Regions from separate parts of the Aeribacillus sp. FSL K6-1305 genome, predicted to be linked through region 1. Evidence: predicted binding sites of a transcription regulator. Region 1 holds the regulator's gene; the other holds the start of a gene.
What was found. Region 1 encodes NrdR, which represses ribonucleotide reductase genes. Its sites were predicted from a motif close to AACACNATATATNGTGTT; they were not measured.
Positions count from the first base shown of each region.

Region 2: NST97_RS06705 (vitamin B12-dependent ribonucleotide reductase) is a predicted target of NrdR. The motif match lies at 2,116-2,133, and genes of this name have one in related genera.

Region 1 covers NZ_JBBOQV010000001.1:1,652,719-1,657,067, reverse strand. Annotated here, with positions in the region: gene coaE (dephospho-CoA kinase) at 1-104, shown strand, start outside; gene NST97_RS07990 (glyceraldehyde-3-phosphate dehydrogenase) at 256-1,281, shown strand; gene speD (adenosylmethionine decarboxylase) at 1,543-1,923, shown strand; gene nrdR (transcriptional regulator NrdR) at 2,362-2,823, shown strand; gene NST97_RS07975 (replication initiation and membrane attachment family protein) at 2,870-4,264, shown strand; gene dnaI (primosomal protein DnaI) at 4,283-4,349, shown strand, end outside.
Region 2 covers NZ_JBBOQV010000001.1:1,396,671-1,401,019, forward strand. Annotated here, with positions in the region: gene NST97_RS06705 (vitamin B12-dependent ribonucleotide reductase) at 1-2,044, opposite strand, end outside; gene NST97_RS06710 (lipoate--protein ligase family protein) at 2,368-3,204, opposite strand; gene NST97_RS06715 (rhodanese-like domain-containing protein) at 3,398-3,772, shown strand; gene gcvPB (aminomethyl-transferring glycine dehydrogenase subunit GcvPB) at 3,813-4,349, opposite strand, start outside.

The DNA of each region.
Region 1 (4,349 bases):
AAGAAAAAGTAAAATTTGCCGATGCAGTGATCAATAATGATGGAACATTAGAAGAAACGGAACAGCAATTGGAAAACATTCTCATGAATTGGGGAATTGGTTAATCCGCTCGTGAATAGAGCGGTTTTTTTATTTTTAGTATATATTTTTTAAGAAACGATTAAAATAATTGTTTCGTTATTTTATAAATGTGATATACTAATTAACAGAATAGGAGATAAAAAGTGTAACATAATGCCGGAAGGGGATATTCACATGAGTGCTAAGGTTGCCATTAACGGTTTCGGCCGAATTGGCCGAATGGTATTCAGAAAAGCAATTTTAGAAGGAGATTTGAATATCGTAGCAATCAATGCAAGCTATCCAGCAGAAACATTGGCTCATTTAATTAAATACGATACAAACCATGGGAAATTTGAAGGAGAAGTCATTCCAAAAGAAGATCATTTAATTGTAAATGGCCATAAAGTGCTTCTTTTGAACAATCGAAATCCTATTGAACTTCCCTGGAAAGATCTAGATGTGGACATAGTGATTGAAGCGACAGGAAAATTCAACTCCCGTGAAAAAGCGATGATGCATGTTGAGGCAGGGGCGAAGAAAGTTATTTTAACAGCACCTGGAAAAAATGAAGATGTAACGATTGTTATCGGTGTAAACGAAGAACAATATGATCCTGACAACCATGTCATTATTTCGAATGCTTCTTGCACAACAAACTGTCTAGCGCCTGTTGCAAAAGTTCTTGATGAACAGTTTGGCATTGAATATGGTTTAATGACTACTGTCCACGCATATACGAACGATCAAAGAAATATTGATAATCCGCATAAAGATTTAAGAAGAGCGCGAGCGTGCGCCCAATCAATCATTCCGACAACTACCGGTGCAGCAAAAGCGATCGGCTTAGTTTTACCGCAATTAAAAGGAAAATTGCACGGTCTTGCATTAAGAGTGCCTACACCAAACGTCTCCCTCGTAGACTTTGTTGTAGATCTAAAACGCGATGTGACCGTTGAAGAGGTAAATGAAGCGTTTATCCAAGCTTCTCAAGGAAAGCTGAAGGGGATATTAGATTTTTCTTCAGAACCGCTCGTATCGGTTGACTACAACACAAACCCGCACTCTGCTATTGTCGACGGTTTAACGACAATGGTTATGGGAACAAGAAAGGTAAAAGTGCTTGCATGGTATGATAATGAATGGGGCTACTCTTGCCGCGTTGTGGATTTAGCAAAACTTGTAGCAAGCAAATTGAATAAATTGGCCGCAGCTGTATAAAATGATGGGAGGGTTGATCTTTACAAAGATTGACCCTCTTCTTCTTTTTGTTTGGATACTTTTTTCAGCGCAAAATTTTTGACAAAGTATGTTGCAAAAACAAATCAAACCATATATACTATTTTTCGTGAACTTCTTAAACGCAAGGTAATGTGGCTACTTAAAGGGTTAGGACCTCTTTGGACTAACTTTCCCCCGTGGTAGTTAAACATACCAGAGTGCGAAGAATTCATAAAAATTTATAAAGGGGGATCCATGGCTATGGAAACAATGGGACGTCACGTTATCTCTGAGCTGTGGGGATGCGACTTTGATAAGTTGAATGACTTGGAATTTATTGAAAAAACGTTTGTAAATGCAGCATTAAAATCAGGTGCTGAAATCCGGGAGGTTGCGTTTCATAAGTTTGCGCCTCAGGGTGTAAGCGGAGTTGTGATCATTTCAGAGTCACACCTAACAATTCATAGTTTTCCAGAGCATGGATATGCTAGCATTGATGTGTACACTTGCGGTGATTTAAATCCAAATATTGCAGCGGATTACATTTCTGAAGCTTTAGGTGCTCAAACGCGCGAAAATATTGAAATTCCTCGCGGTATGGGTCCTGTTCAAATCAAACAGGGTCAAGCAAAAGCACTTTAAAGTGAAAACAGAATAAAATTTGAATGGAAATGCAAAGAGGTGTCAGCTTTTTACTGCACCTCTTTTTATATTATAATAAAGAATAATATTTCATATTGAATGGTATTTAGAGGCATCTTATTTGTGGCCTCAAAGTACCGAGTTATTCTACCCCCTTCAAAGCCGTTATGAAAAAGAGGCTTTGATGTTTTTAAAATCATTCATTGTAGTGATGTAAAAATAAAAAAGCTTTTATTGGCATGGCTACATGGCTGCCATCACTGTTTGGCGGTTCGAACATCATTTGATTGGACCGGACTGACAGAAATCCATTTCATTCAGTCGAATTATCTATAACAAAAATACAAGAACTTGAAAGTTTCTTGTCTGATCCAATGCTATTTAATAAGATGTAGGTAGAGCTTTTTTGATTTAGTTAAAAAGATTGGAGCTGGTGATATGAAATGCCCTTCCTGCCACCATTTTGGAACACGTGTTTTAGATTCGCGTCCAGTCGATGAAGGGAGATCAATTCGGAGGCGAAGGGAATGTGAGGAATGTCAATATCGGTTCACAACGTTTGAAAAAGTAGAAGAAATTCCGCTCATCGTTGTGAAAAAGGAAGGAACACGAGAAGAGTTCAGCAGGGAAAAAGTTTTGCGCGGGATGATTAAAGCTTGTGAGAAAAGACCGGTTTCTTTAAAAAAATTGGAAGATGCTGCGCATGATATTGAAAAAGAACTAAGAAATCTAGGTACATCGGAAATATCAAGCGAAACGATCGGCGAAATGGTGATGGACAGACTAGCCGAAATTGATGAAGTCGCATACGTTCGATTTGCTTCTGTTTACAGGCAATTTAAAGATATAAATGTCTTTATTGAGGAATTGAAAGAACTGATCAAAAAAGAACGTTCATAAAAGAGCTGCGAGATTATGACATGCTATTTGGGAAGGTTTTGAAAAAATGATTGGACATCATCACTGGAAAGAGCTGCTGCCTGTTGATCGCTACGTTGTGAAATGTACGAGCAGTTTGATTCATGAATTTGACCGAAAAGTTCTTACATTACTGTACCAGCCCTTAATCGGGCCAAGAACGTTAAACTTATACATGACGCTTTGGAGCGAGCTTGAACAAAACCGTCTTTGGGGGACGGAATCGACCCACCATTTTTTAATGGCTGTTACTCAATCCCCATTAAATGAAATTTATCATGACCGTTTGAAATTAGAAGGAATAGGTCTTTTAAAAACATACCTTGTCGATGAAAGCGAACCGAAAAAATATATTTATGAACTTCAACGACCTCTTTCCCCCAAACAATTTTTTTATGATGGAATGTTGAACATATATTTATATAACAGAGTTGGAAAAACGGTGTACCAAAGATTGAAAAGCTATTTTTCCGATAAATCGGTTGATAGCAACGCCAAAGATGTGACAAGATCATTTCATGAAGTATACCAATCGATCCACCCATCTGAGCTTTCAGCCAATATTGCAATGGAACCCGAGGAAAACGATCAGGAGCTTTTTGATCATGCGCCTGGAGAACCGATTTCGATTCAAAACCAGTCCTTTGATTTTCAATTGTTTTATGCCGGTTTATCAGAGCATATTGTGCCCAAAAAAGCGATCACGCCTGCGGTTAAGGAAGCTGTTGAGAAATTAGCATATGTTTATGGAATTGATCCAATTGAAATGAAAAATCTGGTCATCCGTTCTTTGGATCATGATGAGCAAATTAATTTAGACGAGCTGCGAAAATGGGCGAGGGATTGGTATAAGCTGAATCACGGCAACCGTCTTCCAGAGCTTGTTGATAGGCTTCAGCCTTTGAATCAGCGGGTGAAAGACGAAGAAATTGAACAGTCAAAAGATAAGGAATTAATTCGACAGCTTGAATCCATCTCTCCAAGACAGTTTCTAAAAGATATTTCAGGCGGTATTGAACCGTCCGCAGCGGATTTGAAAATTATTGAAGATGTCATGTTTCAGCAAAAGCTGCTTCCCGGAGTTGTCAACGTTTTAATTTATTATGTCCTGCTAAAAACAAATATGAGATTGTCAAGAGCGTATGTTGAGAAAATTGCCAGCCACTGGGCTCGATTAGGAATTAAAACTGTGAAGGATGCAGTGGATGTGGCGAAAAAAGAACATAAGAAATATTTAACTTGGGCGGAAACAAAGGATAAGAAGACTGTCAGCAAAAAAATCGTTCGAAAAGAAAAACTCCCTTCATGGCTTTTGGAAAACGAAAATCAACAGGTAGAAAACATCGATCCGGAAGCGTTTGAAAAAGAAAAACAAAAGCTACAGGAGCGGATTAAAAAATATAAAAATAAACAGAAGGACTAGGCGAAAGGAGGGAGGAAGATGGAATCCCTGCAAAATCATTTAAAACAATTCATGAACAGCAAAGGGTTTCAAGAAACGTATTTGA
Region 2 (4,349 bases), 260 kb from region 1:
TAAATTTGCCAAGACGCCCGCTTCGGTAGTACGAGAAGGAGAAATATGGCTCAAGACCTGTAGAAACACCAACCATAGTGCCAGTTGATCCTGTCGGTGCTACCGTCAGCAAATGCGAGTTGCGAATACCATATTTTAAAATGTTTTCGCGAATATCTTCCGGCATTTTTTTCATATATCCTGTATTAATGAAGGCTTGTCTTAATTTTTGCGTCTCTTCCTCCGTTTCGCCGACTAGGAACGGGAAGCTGCCTTTTTCTTTTGCCAGTTCTATTGATGCCCGGTATGCGGTCGTTGCAATTACCTTAAACACTTCATCAACAAGCTTGTTGCCGTCCTCTGCTCCATATTCTTTTTCGCAGTAGATAAGCAAGTCCGCCAAACCCATAACGCCTAAGCCGATGCGCCGTTCACCCAGCGCTTGCTTTTTGTTTTCTTCGAGAAAATAAGGCGTAGCATCAATGACATTATCTTGCATTCTGACGCCGATTTCCACAGTTCGTTTGAGCTTTTCATAGTCAACAGCTTTCTTTTCCTTGTCGACCATCTTCGCCAAGTTTACTGCTGCTAAGTTGCAGACGGAATATGGCGCAAGAGGCTGTTCACCGCACGGATTTGTTGCAACAACCTTTTGACCGTATGCTCTTGCGTTCGTCATATCATTGGCATTGTCAATGAAGAAAATACCTGGCTCCGCTGAATAGGTTGCACAAATGTTAATCAGCTTCCAAAGCTCTCTTGCGCGAATTTTGCGGTACACGCGCACGCGATGCCCCATTTTCTCCCACTCGCGCACATCGCCAACTTTATGCCATTCTTCATTGTAAATCTTCATTTCTTCATCATTGTAGCTTTCCACATCTGGGAAGCGAAGCTCATACTCCCGATCTTCTTCCACTGCTTCCATAAACTCTTTCGTCAAGCAGACAGAAATGTTAGCGCCTGTTAAAAATTCCGGATTATGAACAGTATATGTTCCTCCGACTCGAAGCTTTAATTCCGCCTCTCTAATAACAGCGTCTGAAAAGCCTCCTTTGCCCGGAACATTTTTAAAGTTGACAATTCCTTGATACATGTCGCGCTCTTGCTGTGTAAGAGGAACAAATTTGAGCTTGTCTTCAGCCGCCTTCTTAATTCCTTCATCATTTGTATTTTCAATTAAGTAGCGCAAAATGCGCGGGTTTTGCATTTTGGAAACGATAAATTCAATGATGTCAGGATGCCAGTCGGCCAGCATAATCATTTGGGCTCCTCGCCGTGAGCCACCTTGTTCAACAAGATGGGTTAATTTTGCAATGTCATCCAGCCACGACACAGATCCTGATGATTTGCCGTTTACACCTCGGGCTAATGTGTTTCTTGGTCTCAATGTTGAACCGTTCGTGCCGACACCGCCTCCGCGGCTCATAATTTCCATTACTTGTTTGCGGTGTTCAGAGATCCCTTCACGGGAATCTTTTACAAAGGGCATGACATAGCAGTTAAAATACGTCACTTCGGTTCCTGCTCCTGCGCCGTAAAGAACCCGGCCAGCCGGAATAAAATGCAGATTGACGAGCTCTTGATAAAATTTTTCAAACCATTCTTTTCTTTTTTCTTCTGTTTTTTCAACAGCAGCAAGACCTGTTGCATTTCTTTTGGCAATTTGTTCATAAAAAATTTCAAGCGGTTTTTCGATGACATCTAAAGAGCGAACGATGATTCCCGTCTCCCGTTCTTCAGGCTTTTCAAGAGTATGACGAAACTCTTCTTCGACCTGAACCTTTGCCTTTTTATTTTCCCAATCAATTTCTTTAATGTAGCCTAGCCCTCTTGCAGGAAATTTTGGATCTTCCTTGATCGTCAGCACTACAAAATCGCCTTCAGATAGCGTAATTTTTTCAGTGTCTTTAAATGAATACCTGTCCAGCATTACAAGGCGCGAAACACCTTTGTGCGTGATTTTCATATCTTCCGTAATCGGATGCACCTGCGGGAAAAGGCTGATATCTTTATTCAGCTTCTCCACATCAATTTTCATTTTCTCATTCAGCGCCACTGTCATATTCACAACTCCCTTAAAAATATCGTACTTGATATACGTTACCACATTTAGATGATATTATCAACGAAAAAATAACAATATATTGTGCTAAAGAACATTTGTTTGCTCTATATATTGTATGATATACGCTACATTATGAAAATGTCAAATGTAAAACTAACCAAAAAAAGAAGCAAGGAAAAGAAATTTAATGATCTTAGAATCATTCCGGCGGTATTTGAAGAAATTTGTCAGTTGCAGTTTTTGAAAACACATCGGCACCTTGATTTACAAGCAACGATCCATTTCATTTTGATCATACAAAAAACGGCATGTTCGCCGCTTCATCTTCTAAAATTCCATTCTTCTGTTTCATATTTCTCTTTAGCCAGTTTTTTCACATACTCTTCTTGTTCGCTAGACAATTGGTACGGTCTCAACTCAATATCAAGCCCGTATTCAAACCCTTTTTTAAAGGCGCTCCATGCCTCTTCCATTGTGACTGGAGTTTCTCTAAGGTCGTTGATCGCCACCGCTTTATTTTTAAAGTTTTTCTCTAATCTTTCCCTGACTCGCTCATTAGGATATTTAAACAAGTCGAACAGCAGCTTTTCATCTAAATCTAGCAATATCGAGCCGTGCTGCAGGATAACGCCTTTCTGGCGAGTTTGGGCACTCCCGGCAACTTTTCTTCCTTCAACTACCAGCTCATACCAAGACGGTGCATCAAAGCATACAGATGACCGCGGATTTTTCAAATGCTGTTTTTCTTCATCCGTTCTTGGAATTGCAAAATGAGCGTCTAAGCCTAACAAGCGAAATCCATGCAAAATTCCTTCCGAAATTACACGATAAGCCTCTGTCACGGTTTTGGGCATTCGCGGATGATCTTCGGATACGATGACGCTATATGTAAGCTCCTTGTCATGCAGCACGCCCCTTCCGCCTGTTGGTCTTCGTACAAAGCCAAGGCCGTGCCGTCTTACAGCATCCATATCAATTTCTTTTTCAACCTTTTGAAAATAGCCGATGGATAATGTCGGCGGATTCCATCCGTAAAAACGAATCGTCGGAGCGATTTTTCCTTCACTGTGCCAGTCCAATAAAGCTTCATCAAGAGCCATATTGTAAAAAGGGGATGAAAAGCCAGAATCAATATAATTCCATATTTCTTTTCCCATATCGCAACCCTCTTTATTTTATATTTGCTTTTTTAGTCTATCAAATGAAGAGGATATTGTTAAATAAAACGCCCGAAAAGAAATGACATTTCCATTCTTGTTTTATATAATAAATGTTGTCCAACATTCGTATGTATGTTCACATGAACTTCAAACAAATAAATTCAAACAAATAAAAAGGAGTCGAACAAGCGTGGAATGGTCATTGCTCATTCTTGCAGCTATTATCATTTATTTTTTGGCCACATTTTTATATCAAAAAAAGATTATGAAAGGATTAACGGAGGAAGAATTTAAAGCCGGCTATCGGAAAGCGCAGCTCATCGATGTGCGGGAGCCGAATGAATTTGAAGGTGGCCACATTTTAGGAGCAAGAAATATTCCCCTTTCCCAATTGAGACAGCGCTATAAAGAAATCCGCCCAGACAAACCGGTTTATTTATATTGCCAGTCAAGTGCAAGAAGCGGGCGAGCCGCACAAATGCTGAAGAAAAAAGGCTATCAGGAGCTCTATTATTTAAAGGGCGGCTTTAAAAAGTGGACTGGAAAAATTAAAAAAGGGAAATAAAATGAAGCATAAAAAACAAGGATTCGCAAAACGCGAATCCTTACTTTTTTTCATATTTTAATATCGGATTTCTTGCTGCGAGTGTTTCATCGAGCCTTTTGACGACTGTTGTATGAGGAGCTTCTTGAACGATTTCCGGTTCTTCCTCCGCTTCTTTAGCAATTTGAATCATCGCTTCGATAAAGGCATCCAATGTTTCCTTCGATTCCGTTTCAGTCGGTTCAATCATCATGCATTCTTCAACATTGAGCGGAAAATAAATTGTCGGCGGATGATACCCGAAATCGAGAAGCCTTTTTGCAATATCAAGCGCACGGACACCGAGCTTCTTTTGCCGTTTCGCAGATAAGACAAATTCGTGTTTACAAATGCGGTCATACGGCATTTCGTAATAAGGCGCTAATTTTTTCAGCATATAATTCGCATTTAATACCGCATTTTCAGAAACCGCCTTTAAACCGTCCGGACCCATGGAGCGGATGTATGTGTATGCCCGCACATTGATTCCAAAATTTCCATAAAACGATTTTACTCGTCCGATCGATTGCGGCCTGTCTTCGTCGAAACGAAATCCATT